3 regions of the Paenibacillus sp. NPDC057886 genome follow, and region 1 is predicted to be linked to each of the others. Evidence: riboswitches for the same ligand, from Rfam matches in the RefSeq annotation. Region 1 holds a riboswitch; each other region holds the start of a gene.

Region 1 (5,382 bases):
CCGCAGCGGTGCTGCTGCAGCTGGAGATCCCGCTGCCTGCGGTCACCCGCGCCGCCCAACTGGCGGCTGAAGGCAGCGCATTGGTGGTGCTCAACCCGGCGCCTGCCGTGCCGGGTCTGCCCCAGGAGCTGCTGCGGTGCGTCGACGTCGTCACGCCGAACCGCAGCGAGCTCGCCGTGCTCACCGGCCGGGATGATCTCCGGCCGGAAGACGTGGATGCGGCGGTCGCAGAGCTCGCCGCATCCCTCGGGGCCGCTGTCGTCACGACGCTCGGCCCCGAGGGGGCTGTGTACGCGGCAGCGCCTAGCGGCCGCGTACAGGCAGGGCGTGCTGGCGCGTGCCGTGCGCCCGGCCACGCCGTAAGCGCCGTCGACACGACCGGCGCTGGCGATTGCTTCAACGGCGCGCTGGCAGTAGCCCTCGCGCGCGGAGAGACGCTGGACGCGGCGGTAAGCTTCGCCATGGGCGCAGCCGCGTTGTCCGTGACGAAGCTCGGCGCCCAGTCTGGGATGCCGTCCGCACGTGAAGTGCAGGCTTTCCTTGCCGAGCAGAAGGCAAAGACCCAGTAATCCATGAATGTTTTAGGTGAATCAGAGGCAGCAGGCGGGATGCGCCAATGCAATCGGAGGAGCCATAGCGTGGTATATGGTTTCATCGGAACATCCCTGAAATGACCAAGAGGCTCTTACTACCCAGTACGGGAGAGTAAGAGCCTCTTCTTTGTTATGATCATCAATAAATCCACTAACCCTGTAATACGAATACGGATTGCTTACGTTGTGCGTCTAGCGTCAGAGTGGTGTAGAGCAAGCGTAAAGAGCAAGGGGCGATTGAAGCCACCGCACTTACTACACGTGCAACCCCCCACAAACTGACTGCCTTGAACGTTTTGGATTACTTCTTCTCCGCCAGCCACATCGCAATATTCGCGATTTCTTCATCCTTTAACTTGTCTTTGAACGAAGGCATACCGCCGCTTTTACCTTTGACAATGGTCGTATAAATCTTCTCCACATCGTCCTGGCTACCAATCTTCTGCAGACTAGGGCCCATGCCCCCTTGAAGCTGATCACCGTGGCAGGTAATACAGTTTGCTTTGACTAGTGCCTCAGCCTGTCCTGCATCCATTGTAACTTGTGGCATCGTCGGTTTCGCTTCTTTTGCAACTTCCTCTTTCCCTGGAAGCGTAAACATTAGTACAATAGCTAAAGCGCACGCTGCAAAAAATACCCCGCTCATGATCCATTTGTGCATCCCTTATGTCCCCTCCAGAATGAAAGATCATCTAACTTGAAACTATCCATATCATTATAACGGAACCTGTAGTGACATCATAGCATTTTGTGGTAATTTTTTGAACTAATCACATAACCGGGGACTTTTTAGGGTGATTTCAAGCCCTATTTATTCGCGTGGACCTTCATAGACCATGCAGTAAAAAGGTTTCAAACCGCTAGGCGTCTGTCGTTCATATGTATCCTGTGTAACAAATCCGGCTTTGAAATAGACGCGAATGGCCCGGTCATTCCAGGTCAGAACTTCCAGATCAATTTCGTTTGCAGGGTTCCGACGAATTGCTTCCTGCACAATGGCCGAGACAAAAGCCGTTCCTTGACCATGACCACAGCGTTCAGGGTGCATGCCAAGTCCAATGCGGGTGACGCCTTCAAGTGGGAAGTATTGAGCAAAACCGCAAATCTGATGATCCTCTCCCAGCACTACCGCATATTGTTCCTTCCGTAGATGGGGATCCCCGAATTCGACTTCAAGTGCTTTCATCTGCTCCCAAGGCAGCCAGCTATAAATATTATAAGGCGGGTCATACTGCCAATCGCAGATTAGCTCCGCATGTTTTTCTTGCATGGGCACAACGTGAAACGTCACAGGGGCTTCATCCATACAACTGCACGCTCCTCTCATTGTGAACAAGCTATAATGATTTTGATTTGTCCATATACATATGTCATTCCATATCTAAGCTTGTTTTCACTCTACAAAAGAGGCGTTCATTTGGCAAGCCCCCGTTTTAGAAAAAAAGTGAAACAAAAGTTCCGGTAATTTCGTTTATATTATAGTGGGATGGGTAAAAACATTATAAGAGCACGGACGAAGCAACGAAAAATAGCTCTAAAAAAGTTAAAGTTAGTTTTGATAGCTATCCCGAATACGTTAAAGGAAACGAAGCACAAAAAAACCGCCGGATACATTCCTGCGGAGAATGTACCAGACGGTTCTATTATGCTTCGTTACAGTAGTGTATTGTTACAGCATGACGTTGCTCACCTTGTCCCTAGTCTATGGCCAATGTCTCATATGCGTCCGTGCTCATAATCCGTTTAGCGCCAACATAGCGGTTGGCCCAGTAGCTTTCGCTTAATTCGCTAATTGTAACTCCTTTGGAAGAAGAGGAGTGTGCAAACTTTCCATTCCCTACAAAGATCCCTACGTGCGAGACTCCTTTGCCCGTTGTATTGAAGAATACCAGATCACCTGGTCTCATTTCCATACGGGAAACCGAATCGCCCATGTCGAATTGTGAACTCGATTGGCGAGCCAGATCAATGCCCAGCTTGTCGAATACATAACTTGTGAACCCAGAGCAGTCAAAGCCGTTAAGCGTTGTTCCTCCGCTTTTGTATGTAGTTCCCATTGCTGAATCAATGACTTGGTCCATTTTTGAATCTGCGAATGCGCTGCCTGCTCCAAGCGATAATGCGAATGTGAGGCTGAGTACAGCTGCGGTTAATTTCTTCTTAAACAAGAGATATACCCCTTCCAATGCCTGCGAGGTTAGCTTAAGGATTCGGTTGAAGGTCCCCTATGATCCCTCTGTTGCAAGATCAATTCACCCATAACTGGTTCCCCCGCTTCCCAGGTGCTAGGAATTTGGCTATGCTAGTTATGCACCTGCGAAATCAAGAAATGACGTTTAAATTTTAAGTAGTTACAAATATGAAGGTAAAGATTACAAAGTTGTTACTAAAAACTCACTGCGATTATTGTAACAGAGGTATAACACTTTGGCAACGTTTAACAACAAAATTAGCAAAAAAAACCTCGACCTTTGACGGGGGAAGGTCGAGGTTTGCTTGATTAACGGCATTTGATGAATACAACTTTACATAGAGATGGTAACCATTTTTAGCTGTTCATGTTAATCCTTGACCGAGTTGGACTGCCATAACCGGAAATGGGCGCATATTTTCCACAGGCTCAGCAAGCACCGGGCAAGTGGATACGTCTGTTGTAGTATAAGGCCAGTTAAGCCCGTTACTAACCATGAAGTAGAAGTAAAGGCACCAAAGACCAGCAGATGAAGTCCGCCCAGCAGGACAGCAATGCCTATTAGAGTGATGACCTGGCGTATTGCAATCCATAGAGCTTGAAACGTACCACGCGCTCCACCTTCCCCATCAGGAGCCGAGATACCAAACTGCATGTAGAGCAGGACATGATGGATAACCCACCCGTATACAATCCAACCAGCAATATAGGGAATTCCAGGCAAGAGCAGATGGAGGGAATGAAAACCTTCCATAAAGATGGAATAGAGCTTTGGTGCGAGCCAATAAGCCGGTAGCAGTAGCAAAAGGGTGCGAATGGTGTGGAGCAACAGCATCGGTTTCCACAGATTTTTAATGCCACGAATGAAAGGAATGCGCTCTTCCGAATGATTATAATGCTGGAGCGAGTAGAGCAGCCCTGCCTGAATGAGAGGGCTAATCAGCATCCGTATCAGCAGCATAGCCCCTAAAATCCATAAATAGCGATGGACCTCCGGATTCGTTGTCAGGCTGAGTTGGCTCTCCATTTTGAATAAAATCGTACTGAGTTCCCCTGCATCAGGGTCAGGATAACGCAGGAGCAGCGGAACCACAGCGGACTGTACCATTCGATAAAGAAAGTATCCCCATACTAATTGATAGAGAAATAAGAGTGCTGCAATGAACATATGCTGACGGACGAGAAACCAGCCTTCGCGTATTTTTACTTTCACTGTATCCATCCACCTCACCATGACAGACTTCCGAATATGGCTTCTATAATTTTGGTTGCACTCATGCTCCAGCGGGATTTGGTTGGCTCATCCAGTCCGGCTTTCAGAAAATTGTTCATATGATGGTTCTCCAGCACAATCGTGTATAGCGGATCAGTCATAGCCCAGGAAACAGGGGAAGTGTAGGTCAGTTTGTAAGTAATGCGCTCCTCGCTGCCATTCCATTCTTTCGTCATGGTTTTCCCATCTTCGAACATAATTCGAACAGGCACCTTCTTATATTCACTGCCTTTTTTCTGCAATGTAACCGACGACTCGTACAACGTTTGGCCGTCTTTCAGGATAGGGTTGATTGCGATCTTCTCCACTGCAAAGTCAGCCATGCCGTCTCCGTATACATACTGATTAAAATAATCGGTCCAGGATGTACGGGTTACTTGCTCCACTACCTTTTGAAAATCAGACGAAGTAGGGTGTTTGAAACGGTATTTCTTCACGTAGGTCGAGAGAATACGTTCCATTGTTTTTGCACCAACCTGCTGTTCTATCCCGAGTAATACAAGCTTGCCTCGTGTGTATACGTTGGCAGCATATTGATTCTGGGAATCAAACTTCCAGGAGTCCTGTGTTAGTGAAGCTGGAGAAGTAATGAGACCTGATTGTACGGGTAGATTCGGGATAAGTCCGTATTCCTGTTCCATCAGTTTATCTTCTGCATAGGAGGTGAATCCTTCGTCCAGCCAAGCCTCTTCAAATTCATTACTGGCGACCATGCCGTAAAAATACTGATGCCCAATCTCGTGCACAACCGTGCGTTCCAGATCGTAACCAGGAGCAGAATCATCCGCACCGAAGGCGGTGACCAAGGTAGGGTATTCCATTCCCCCTGCGCCATTCCCCGATTTGGGCGGGACAACGATGGACAATGTGGAATACGGATAAGGGCCAAACCACTTGCTATAATTGGATAGTGCTGCTTTGGCGGCGTAGAAATAACGTTCCTTCAGATCCTCATGAGCAGGGTCGAGATACAGCTTGATTCGAACGCCTGGCACATTGGGGGCAGAGAAGGGCTCTTCCGCATAAACAAAATCAGGAGAGGCTGACCAGGCAAAATCATGCACATCATCGGCATAGAACTGATATATTTTTTCGCCGTTCTTCACAACAGCTTGCTGGGTTGGGAATCCAGTAGCAGCCACTTTGTATGTTTCCGGTACCCGAATACGCACACTATAGATACCGAAATCAGCGTAAAACTCTGAATTGCCGTGATACTGATGCAGATTCCAGCCTTCGGTCGTTCGACCTCGCGTGCCTGCTGGCTCATATACGCTAAGTTTAGGGAACCATTGACCTGCCATAACAAAGTTATCTGCTGTTCC
Region 2 (5,382 bases), on a different contig from region 1:
CCAACCATGGCTGATCTGGAAAATGAAAAGATTGGAGTTCAAAAAGGCTCCATTCAGGAAACGATTGGCCAGGGAATCCCAGGCGCAAAACTGACAGCACTTGATAAAATATCCGATATCGTGCTGCAATTGCAGACCAATCGTGTGAATGCTGCAATCGTCGAAGATACGGTAGCTGCAGGTTATCTGGATGATGTTATTGGACTAGCTCCGGCTATTCCAGATGAAGAGCAGGTCGAAGCGGCAATCGGGATTCGCAAAGGCAATACGGAATTGCTGAATGCAGTGAACGGAACGCTGGAACGTCTGAAAAGCGAAAATAAAATCGATCAGTTGGTTACCGAAGCAAGCCAGTTGATGGCAGACAAGGTGAACAAAAGTCAAAACATTTTCGAAGTGTTCTGGCAGTACAAAAGCTTCTATGCAACAGGTGTAGGTTACACTCTCTTACTGTCTGCACTCGGTGTAATATTCGGAGTAATTATCGGTTTGATCATCTGTCTGTTCCGTCTGCATGACGTCTCAATTCTGCGTTGGATTGGAACAGCTTACGTTGAGGTTATTCGTGGTACACCGATGTTGGTTCAGTTGATGATTATCTATTATGGACTTGCACTGACACTTGGTATTAATTTTACGCCGCTTCAGGCGGGGATTATCACACTATCCATTAATAGTGGTGCCTATCTTGCCGAGATTTTCCGCGCTGGTATACAGGGTGTGGATCGAGGCCAGTTGGAAGCAGCTCGTTCCCTGGGAATGGGTAGAGGTGCGGCAATGCGCTTCATTGTGCTTCCACAAGCGTTCAAAGCGGTGTTGCCGGCGATCGGTAATGAGTTCGTGACCATTATCAAGGAATCCTCCATCATCTCGGTTATTGGTATGGTGGACATTATGTACCAGGCAAGTGTAGTAAAAAACATTACGTACCAAGGAATGAATCCATTCCTGATTGCAGCGGCCATTTACTTTGTGCTGACGTTCATTTTGTCCAAGCTGCTGGGTCGACTGGAAAGGAAGTTGAGTGCAAGTGATAGACGTTAGACAATTACACAAATCATATGGAAATAACGATGTGCTCAAGGGCATTAACGTAACAATTGGCAAAGGCGAGGTCGTCGTGGTCATCGGTCCGTCCGGATCGGGGAAAAGTACCTTTTTACGTTGTCTGAACCTACTGGAGCAGCCTACTTCCGGTGAGATTGACTTCGAGGGAGTTTCGATCACTGACCCCAAACATAACATTAATGCGACTCGTGAAAAAATGGGGATGGTATTCCAGCATTTCAATCTGTTCCCGCACAAAACGGTGCAGCAGAACATTACGATTGCTCCCATTAAAGTGAAAAAACAGTCTGCACACGAAGCGGAACAAATCTGTGCAGATTTGCTCAAGACGGTTGGCTTGTCTGACAAAAAAGACGCCTATCCAAATCAGCTGTCCGGTGGACAAAAACAACGGATAGCCATTGCAAGAGCTCTTGCGATGCAGCCGCATGTCATGCTGTTTGACGAGCCTACTTCAGCACTGGACCCTGAAATGGTCGGTGAAGTACTGGATGTCATGAAGCGGCTTGCAGAGGGCGGCATGACTATGGTTATTGTAACGCATGAGATGGGCTTCGCACGCGAAGTGGGTGACCGCATCCTGTTTATGGATGGCGGGGTTATTGTAGAAGAAGGAACGCCTGCTGAAGTGTTTGGTGAGCCCAAGCATGCACGTACACGTGACTTCCTCGCTAAAGTGCTCTAATACATCAAGTCATTATGGATGAAGATCAAGATGAAAATACAAAATCTATACTGCGGATGAGAATTTCATCCCCTCATACATCCCTGTCGATGACCCGTCGGCAGGGATTGTTTTGTTATGTGAGGACACGCACGGATTTACATAAAAAGTAACGTTTCTGTCATCAAAGATATAAGCTCAAATAGACAATTTTTTGAAAAAGCCGCTTGAATTCAGCATAAATGTTGAAGTGATTTAGCCAGATGGTAACATTTACTACGACTATTGGTTACAAAATTGTGATATATTTGTTCCTGCCGAAACTTCCGGAGTTGGGAGTGTGGGGGATGTAACGATGCAGAGTGTGCTTGGGGAAGAATCATTTGCACACGGCTTGGGGTGAATTAGGGCTACATAAATTCTTAATGTAATTGAACCTATAGGGTGGTTTCCTCCATCCGAATCCGACAACTAACTTCGCAGGCATAATGAGGGAGGAAGACCATGATTAACAAGAAACGTATAGCCAAAACAGCAACAGCATTGCTGACAGCAGCAATGCTCATCCAGGCCGTTCCGGCTCATGCTGATTCAGTTCATGTGGCCAAAGAGGGGGATACCTTCTACACCTTATCCAAACAATATGGAGTTGGACTTAACGCTCTTATTAAAGCTAACAATGACATTTCAGCTTACAACATTTATGGTGGTTTGAAAGTTACGATTCCTGGTAAAACAACGAACACAGCTTCTGCTGCTGCAGCTAAAACGGAGGCCAAAACGGTAACTGCCGCAAGTCTTGACGTTAATGCAGATAGTAAGGTTGTTCAAGCCTGGGGAAAAACGTTTGATTACAGCAAAGCTGTTGACGTAAAAGCAACAGCATACTCTGCGGACGCTTCCGAAAATGGAGGATGGGGTGCTGTGGACTACTTTGGTAATCCGCTTGAATTGGGTACCATTGCAGTGGACCCAAGTATCATTCCATTGGGTACAAAGGTACTGGTGACAGGTCATACACATCCAGGACTGCCAAAACAGGCATTTGTCGCTACGGCTCGTGATGTGGGCAGTGCCATTAAAGGTCACAAGATCGATATCTTTATTCCTGGCAGCAAGCAATCCGTGAGCACATTTGGTATTCAGGATGTTGAACTTTACATCTTGAAATAAAATCAAAGCGTAGCTGCACATCATCATATGTGACTCCAACTGAATCTAATTAAACAGTAAAGGGTGTTCTCCAATCACGATAATGTGATTGAAGGACACCCTTTTGAATATCCGCCTTCTGGAATCTTAACCTATTTGCCCTTTGGCAGTTCCAGCATTTCGTCCAAAGTCACCAGCTCGTACCCGCGGTTTCGCAATTCCTCGATGACTTCAGGCAACGCCTCGATGGACCCACTCAACTTCGATCCGACACCGCCTCCTGCATGCTGCAGAACAATGGAACCCGGTTTGACGGCCGACAGGATGTTTTGTTTGACTTCCTCTTTGGAAAGGCCCTTCCAGTCCAGGGAATCGACGTTCCAGTTCACAATGCTGTAATGTTGTTTGGCTGCCCATTGCAGCTGTTGCTCGTTAATATCGCCATAGGGTGGACGAATCATTTTGGGTGTGTAACCCGCCAGATTACGAATAATATCCCCGGTATGTAAGATTTGTTTGCGAAATGCATTCATGGACAGCTTACTGAACTCCGGGTGATTGTAGCTGTGATTGCCAACAATATGTCCTTCCTTCACCATGCGTTTCACCAAATCCGGATGTTTCTCAGCGCGATGTCCCACAATGAAAAACGTAGCCCGTACCTTGTATTTTTTCAAAATATCCAGCACCTGTGGGGTGAACCGAGGGTCAGGTACGTCATCAAAAGTCAGTGCGACCTTTTTAATTGAGGGGCCATTGGTTTTGAACGTATCTGCATATTTCTGCCTGAGCTGTCCCAGTGTCAGCTGTTCCTCTTCGGAAGAATCAGACTTCGAAGCAGGTTCGGTTTGCGGGCTTGAAGAAGCCCATAACTGAGCAGGAGCGTAACTTCCTCCCAGAAGAATGACCATGATGGATAACATGATGAGGCGTATACGCATGTTAGTGCCTCCTTTTCCCAAATTGCGTTCTCTTTGGTATGCCCGGGGCTTTCCGTATTTATGCATGATGTGAGATGTTTCATTGCTGATTCATTAAATCGGAGCCATAATTCCTCCATATATATTACATATTGAAAAGGACAGGTGGAGCAGGATGAGTACATACGACTTAAATTCCGTTCGTTTACAGGTGATTGAGGCAGGGGAAGACAAGGTATTTATGGTAACTGGAGGAAGATCACATATTGGGGCAGTAGCGACATTTTATCCGGACCGTGAACGGGTGAGTGGGGCTACGGTGCATATTCCAGGGCATAAGGAACAAGAACTGTGTGAAAGACTCGCACGTAAGGCTGCCCTGCAATTAAAAGTAACAGTGACTGTAATTTTGGGGATTCACTTTGATGCAATTACGCGGATGCAGATTGATGAGATTGTGCAGACTGCAGAGAAGCTGCTTGATGAAGAACTTTGCCAAACCGGTCGACTTATTCAATAGTTCCATCTAGGCTAAGTAGGCTAAAATCGTTTTTTATGATTTTTTTTGTTAAAATTGAAACGAGTAGTACATTGCCACGTATGTATGATTATATACAAGGATGAACTATCGACTAGGAGGAATACCATAATGTCCATTTTCAAACGATTGCGCGATTTAACGATGTCAAACATTAATTCCATTATTGACAAGGCAGAAGATCCGATCAAGATGACGGATCAATATATCCGAGATATGCAGGAAGATCTGGAAGATGCGGAGAAAGCCGTTGCTGCACAGATCGCCATTGAGAAGAAATTCAAGCAGCTGTTCGAAGAACAGGAAGCTCTCGTGAAGAAACGTGAGGAGCAAGCACATACAGCAGCGCGTGCACAGAATATGGATTTGGCCCGCCGGGCACTGGAAGAGAAAAAAGTCGCTGAAGAGAAGATGGCCGAATACAAAACAAGCTATGACCAAAATAAAGCTTCTGCCGATAACCTTCGTGGCAAGCTGGACGAAATGCGCAAACAATTGACTCAAATGAAAAACAAACGTGAAACATTGGTTGCGCGCTACAACGCTGCAAAAGCTCAAACCGAAATCAACAAGGCGCTGAACGGATTTGGCTCCGATACTGCAAGTGCCGGCATGAAGCGTATGGAAGAAAAGATGATGCAGATGGAAGCTCAGGCTGAAGCCAGCAATGAAATGTCGTCCAAAGGAAAATCGCTGGATGATGAGTTTGAGAAGCTGGGCAAGGATCAGGCTGTTGAGGATGAACTGGCAGCATTGATGAAGCAATACGAAAATAAGAACTAAACCTTGTAAGCAAGCAGGGGCAACAGCGGAGGAGAGACCAGCGTTTCTCCTTCGCTTTTAATTGCGGTTCATGTTGAAATGTGGGGGCTATGTAAATGGATTTGAACATTTTGGCAATGCTGGTCTGGACGTTATCGGGTTCGGTTTTGCTGTTTGTCTTGATGTATGTGGATTCTTTGTTCACGAAGTATAAGGATTTTGCCGAAGTGAAGGCCGGCAATATGGCCGTTACGACACGTATGGTTATGAAGCTGTTT
Region 3 (5,382 bases), on a different contig from region 1:
AGCCACCTGAATAGCTGATACGAAGTTCTGCGAATTCTTGTAGCTTCCCAGACTATATAAGTCATAGGGCTGACGAGTCTTGAGTACCCCGTCATGACCAGTAATGACAACGATATCTGGACGCACTTTGGGCAACAGACGATATAAAGTGTCCGCCATGGCAGACTCATGTACATATTGCCCCTCCGCGGGAACACGAAGCTGCTCATAAAGGTTCATGCTTTTTTTTAGATAATTAGGATCGCCATCCAAGTGCAGCACTTTGCCAGGCATCTCGAAATAAGCGGGTTCTTGTTGAACAGACCATTCCTGAACTATACCTTCACGATTGCGCTCGGCCTGTTCCATTCGATTCTGCTGCAGGCGTGAGAGCGTCTGATGTGCCTTCACATGGGCCTGCCTTGTTTTGGCACTCTGCGGTTCATAAGGAACCTGTATCAAATCGTCCACAGGGGAATCGGCTAACAGCCGGAACTCGGTCCCTTTAATGATGGCACCGTCCGACTGAAGGCCTTCCACCCGAAAAGTCACATCTCCACCGTATGACTTTCGAACGACCAAGTCTCCGATATTCATCAACATAATCACCTCTACCCCATCGTATGGGCAGAAACCCGGATTGGTTCATCCGAATTTTACAGAGCTGCGCGTACCCCGGCTTCCCACATTACGGTACTGAGTGTCGCATACTCCTGCAGGCTCAAAGTTTCTCCTCGTCTTGAAGGTTGAATGCCGGCCTGCTCCAACAGCTGATCAGCCTGTTCTCTGTTCTCTTTCGTGAAGAAACGAGCTTTCAGATTATTGGAGATTGTTTTTCTACGCTGCGCAAAGGAAGCCTGTACCACTTCGAAGAAATGTGCCTCGTTAGGAATTTCAACCGGCGGTTGCTCACGCACCTTCAACTTGATTACAGCCGACTCTACATTAGGCTGGGGAATAAAGACCGTCGGTGGCACAATACAGACCAATTCCGGCATACTGTAGTACTGAACCGCAATGCTGAGACTGCCATAGTCCTTTGATCCTGGTGAAGCAGCCATGCGTTCAGCCACTTCCTTCTGAATCATGACTACAATGCTGTCTACAGGCAGCTTCTCTTCGAGCAGCTTCATCATGATTGGCGTCGTTACATAATAAGGCAGATTGGCAACAACACTCACTTTATCTACCGTTCCAAAATCCGTGCGGAACAAATCAGCCAGATCCAGCTTCAGCACATCCCCGTGATGCACACGAACGTTCGGATAAGGCTGCATCACTTCACCCAGAATCGGGATCAATCTCTGATCAATCTCTACAGCCGTTACAGGACCGGCTACCCGAGCCAGACGTTCTGTGAGTGCGCCAATACCTGGTCCGATCTCAAGTGCGCCCTTGGACTCGTCCAGATCAGCTGCATTTACAATTTTGTTCAATATATTTTGATCGATCAGAAAGTTCTGACCCAGGCTCTTCTTGAATGAAAATCCGTGTCTTTGAATAATTTCTTTGGTTCGTTTGGGTGTTGCAATCTCTACGGTTTCTTCCATGCCTTTCATACGCTCACAATCCTTCACGTTCAATTTGCGATAATGCTTCGGAGAACTCTTCCCGGGTAATCTGGAATACACTCAACCGCTTGTGGAACTGCTTGCCGTTGCAATAACCAATGCCCAGCAAATTGCCCATCTCCATACGACGTGCAGCAGCTTGTGGGTGCACAATCAGTCCCGCCGCAATCAGATCCTCCCAATCGATCAGACTGGGTGCGCCTTCATATGACGTGTGCACGCGTGCCAGTGCATGACGAATGGCCTCCGGTGAGGCGTTCTCCACTCCGATGTCACCTTTACGAGTAGCATCGGCCTCCGGAATAAAAGCATGCTTGCAACCAGGCACTTTATTGGCGATGATTTTACGAATACGTTCACCAGCATGATCCGGGTCTGTCAGTACGATAACACCACGTCTCTCTTGAGCAAGTGCAATCCGCTTTAGAATGCGCTGGTTGATGGCCGATCCACCAGTTTCGATCGTATCTGCCTGAACCGCACGTCGAACGGCTACGGTGTCGTCACGGCCTTCCACCACAATCACTTCTTTTATCATGTTCCATTTCTTCCTTTCTAACGCAAAAAGAAGAGGAATATCCTCTTCTCTGCCAAAAGGCGGGGGAGACTGAATTCAGACCCCTCCGCCGCATATTCCGCATGAATCATTCATGCAACTATTTTATAGCATTCCCAATTCAAAGTAAAACGATTTTAGTTCGCTTCCGGCTTCACCGGACCAATTACATATACCGTCTTGCCTTTCTTCCGTCCGAAGTTCAGGGCATGCTTCACACTATCATAATACACATCAATTTTGTTGCCTTTAATGGCACCACCTGTGTCTTCCGCACGACGGAAGCCAAGGCCCTCGATATACACCCACCAGCCAATTGGAATGACTTTGGGATCAACTGCAATGGTACGTCCCTCGGTTACCCGAGTACCTGATGCTGTTTTTGTGCCGATACCGGGCTCTTCAGAAGAGTATGCCGTCATGGATACATTTTTCAAAACTTTTGAATATTTAAAAGAACTGCCTGAGACGGTAATCACTTTGCTGCCCGAGGCAGCGGTTTCCTTCGAGTTCGTGGTTGTTGCTGTTTTTGTCGTGGAAGTCTGCGCCGATACCGTCTGAATCACTGGCTCTTTCACAACAGGTTTGACTTTGGTACCAACGGCGATCACTTTGTCGACGCGATTCGTTGCGACCGATTTACCCACCATTTTTTTGGAGACCAATTCTCCATCCTGGAACACCTTTTCAATATGCTGTACAAGTGTGCCTTCTTTACCGTTCACAACGACACGATTGTCGCCTTTGTACAAGCTAGGGTCAGCCGTTTTGATCACTTTATAAGCGATCGGCTGTTCCACTTCCACCGTACGCTTTGTTACCCGCACTACACGAATTTTCATATCCGCTTCAATGGTGGTTCCAAGCGCAGGATATACTTTGTCTTCACTCGCAATCTGAATACCTGATTTTTTAATCGCATCTTTTACCGATGAATCGGTTGTATACAGAGTCTTGGTGTCCCCGTCTGCCGTAATATTAACTGGAACGGCCCGCTCAATAACGATGCGGTCTCCATCTGTGATGGCCCCATTCAAGGGCATGGATACCTGATCGTGAGGGCTGACTGTGATTGACTGCTCCTCCAGCATTTCCTGAAGCATTCCTGTACGAGTCTCTACCGCTTGAGCTTTGCCATCAATAACCAGTGAAATTTGTTTCCCGGCCTGACCGTAAACGACTAACAAGATCATGATTGTAAGCGCAATTGAGAAAATCGCGATCAATGCCATTTGACGCAAGTTCTCATGCTTCCACCGCAACGCGAAAGACTTACTGGATGATCGTGACTCATGGGTCTCTTCTGGTTGGAATGTGCCCACTTCTCCGTCCTCCTTCATAGCCTCGCCGTCTAAAGTAATGCATGATGTCTTTGACGCGACTATACCAAATTTTCTACAGAACACAGATCGGACCAACATAATCCGGTTCTGCACCATGAATCAATCTTCGCAACATGATGTCATCCTCCTGAATACTTACCGTATGATGACAGTATTTCTTTTATTCAAAAACAAAAAAGCCAAAGAAAGAGTTTAAGAGGAACTCTTTCGTGGCTTCCGAATGATTCTGAATATCGGAAATTCATGCACGAGGTTGCCTCTCTTTTTCCGCTTGCGAGGTTAGCTGTCGGGTTCGGGCGAAAGAGAGCCGCCCTATCTCCGGTCATCCGCTCATGGCGGACGCCCTTGAATTCACCCCGAGACCCAAAGAAGAAATCAAATACGGCTTCGCAGATTCATACGCTGCTTTTGGGTCAGCGCATGTTGCGCATCGGCTGCAATCACCGATGTTTAAGCCCTATTGGTTCCCCCGCTCTCCGTTAACGGAGACTCAGCGAGACTGATTCATGAAAGTAATGTTGTTTCATCGGAAAGTGTCCCTTTGTTCATCCCCCGAACATCTATCCAATTTTCCGCACAACAATTCACTGAAAAGATGATATCCTGTTTCTATGCATGTTGTAAAGCGTTGTTCAAGTACGTTTTTCTAAATATTTGGTTAAAATATTGTAATATTCTTGATTTATTTGGATCAAAAAGCAAATTAACTCCGCTTAACTCACTTTTTCACCCGTTTTGCTCGATATTTTAACGAATCCCAAATCGTTCCATGGCATTTTTGGTCGTTATTGCTGCAATTTCCTCTACCGAAATGCCTTTAATTTCCGCAGCTGCTTCTGCAACCAGACGTACATGCGCTGTCTCATTTCGTTTTCCACGATAAGGGTGAGGTGTCAAATAAGGCGAGTCTGTCTCGATGAAAAATCGGTCCATAGGAACCTTCTCAAGTACCTCTTTGGGCTGCTTCGCATTTTTGAACGTGATGGGCCCTCCGAAGGATAGATGAAAACCCAAATCCAGGCACATTTTCGCCGTTTCCCAGCTGCCAGAGAAGGAATGCATGACACCGCCTACTTCTCCAGCTTTCTCTTCACGCAGGATCTTTACAATATCCTCATGCGCATCCCGGTTGTGAATGACAATCGGCATATTCAACTCACGGGCCAGACCAATTTGTTGTCGTAATACGCGATGTTGAACCTCTTTCGGTGAAGTGTCCCAATAATAGTCTAGACCAATTTCACCAATGGCTACCACTTTTTCATGCTTGCATAAAGATGCAATCCATTCCAGATCACCCTCCTGCATCGTGATTGCATCCACTGGGTGCCAACCTACCGCAGCATATATAAAATCATAGGTTTCAGCCAGCTTCATCGTGGATGGAATGGTCTCCCGGTTAAAGCCCACGTTAATCATGCGACCAACGCCTGCATCCACAGCACGCTGAATCATTTCCTCGCGGTCCTCGTCGAATTGTGGTGCATCCAGGTGTGTATGTGTGTCGAACAACATCATGCTGTATTTCTCCCTTCATGTCGAATAAACGACGATCTCTTTTTAATCCATCCTGCGGATCTTAACCAGAACATTAATATTACTAATTAGATCATGCTTTTATCTATATTTCATTCCAATAGTTCATTCAGCACAACATGTAGAGCGAACAAGTTCTTTCATATCTATATGTTGCTTGTTTTTAGGCATCCGGGTTGTATTCTAATTGCTCTGATTACAAAATTATGTCGATCTACATGTACTCTCCATTAAAGCAGATTACTGTATCATGAAAAATAACTCTTTTAGAAAGCTTTTTGCATCATGACTCATGAGCAGCATTGCGCATCATTTTAATGTGAGAAATAGGGGCGTATATGGGACGGTAATTCATGAACAATCGCATCCACCTTATTTTCGGGATAATACAAGTGAT

Evidence for each region. Region 1 has a riboswitch for cyclic di-AMP ahead of ACFVQB_RS33830 (C40 family peptidase). Riboswitches for the same ligand answer to the same signal wherever they lie in the genome.
Region 2: another riboswitch for cyclic di-AMP. It lies ahead of ACFVQB_RS33200 (3D domain-containing protein); the one in region 1 lies ahead of ACFVQB_RS33830 (C40 family peptidase).
Region 3: another riboswitch for cyclic di-AMP. It lies ahead of ACFVQB_RS32760 (resuscitation-promoting factor); the one in region 1 lies ahead of ACFVQB_RS33830 (C40 family peptidase).

Annotation. Positions count from the first base shown of each region.
Region 1 is NZ_JBHVMZ010000019.1:27,982-33,363, reverse strand. Features, by position in the region: gene rbsK (ribokinase) at 1-569, shown strand, start outside; gene ACFVQB_RS33840 (c-type cytochrome) at 895-1,254, opposite strand; gene ACFVQB_RS33835 (GNAT family N-acetyltransferase) at 1,405-1,899, opposite strand; gene ACFVQB_RS33830 (C40 family peptidase) at 2,291-2,761, opposite strand; cyclic di-AMP (ydaO/yuaA leader) riboswitch at 2,765-2,902, opposite strand; gene ACFVQB_RS33825 (hypothetical protein) at 3,155-3,997, opposite strand; gene ACFVQB_RS33820 (M1 family metallopeptidase) at 4,012-5,382, opposite strand, start outside.
Region 2 is NZ_JBHVMZ010000017.1:42,145-47,526, forward strand. Features, by position in the region: gene ACFVQB_RS33190 (ABC transporter substrate-binding protein/permease) at 1-1,044, shown strand, start outside; gene ACFVQB_RS33195 (amino acid ABC transporter ATP-binding protein) at 1,031-1,753, shown strand; cyclic di-AMP (ydaO/yuaA leader) riboswitch at 2,038-2,234, shown strand; gene ACFVQB_RS33200 (3D domain-containing protein) at 2,237-2,905, shown strand; gene ACFVQB_RS33205 (polysaccharide deacetylase family protein) at 3,037-3,825, opposite strand; gene lpdD (prenylated flavin chaperone LpdD) at 3,980-4,324, shown strand; gene ACFVQB_RS33215 (PspA/IM30 family protein) at 4,454-5,125, shown strand; gene ACFVQB_RS33220 (DUF350 domain-containing protein) at 5,221-5,382, shown strand, end outside.
Region 3 is NZ_JBHVMZ010000016.1:14,195-19,576, reverse strand. Features, by position in the region: gene yabG (sporulation peptidase YabG) at 1-576, opposite strand, end outside; gene rsmA (16S rRNA (adenine(1518)-N(6)/adenine(1519)-N(6))-dimethyltransferase RsmA) at 636-1,538, opposite strand; gene rnmV (ribonuclease M5) at 1,543-2,088, opposite strand; gene ACFVQB_RS32760 (resuscitation-promoting factor) at 2,244-3,428, opposite strand; cyclic di-AMP (ydaO/yuaA leader) riboswitch at 3,702-3,955, opposite strand; gene ACFVQB_RS32755 (TatD family hydrolase) at 4,197-4,967, opposite strand; gene ACFVQB_RS32750 (HD domain-containing protein) at 5,300-5,382, opposite strand, start outside.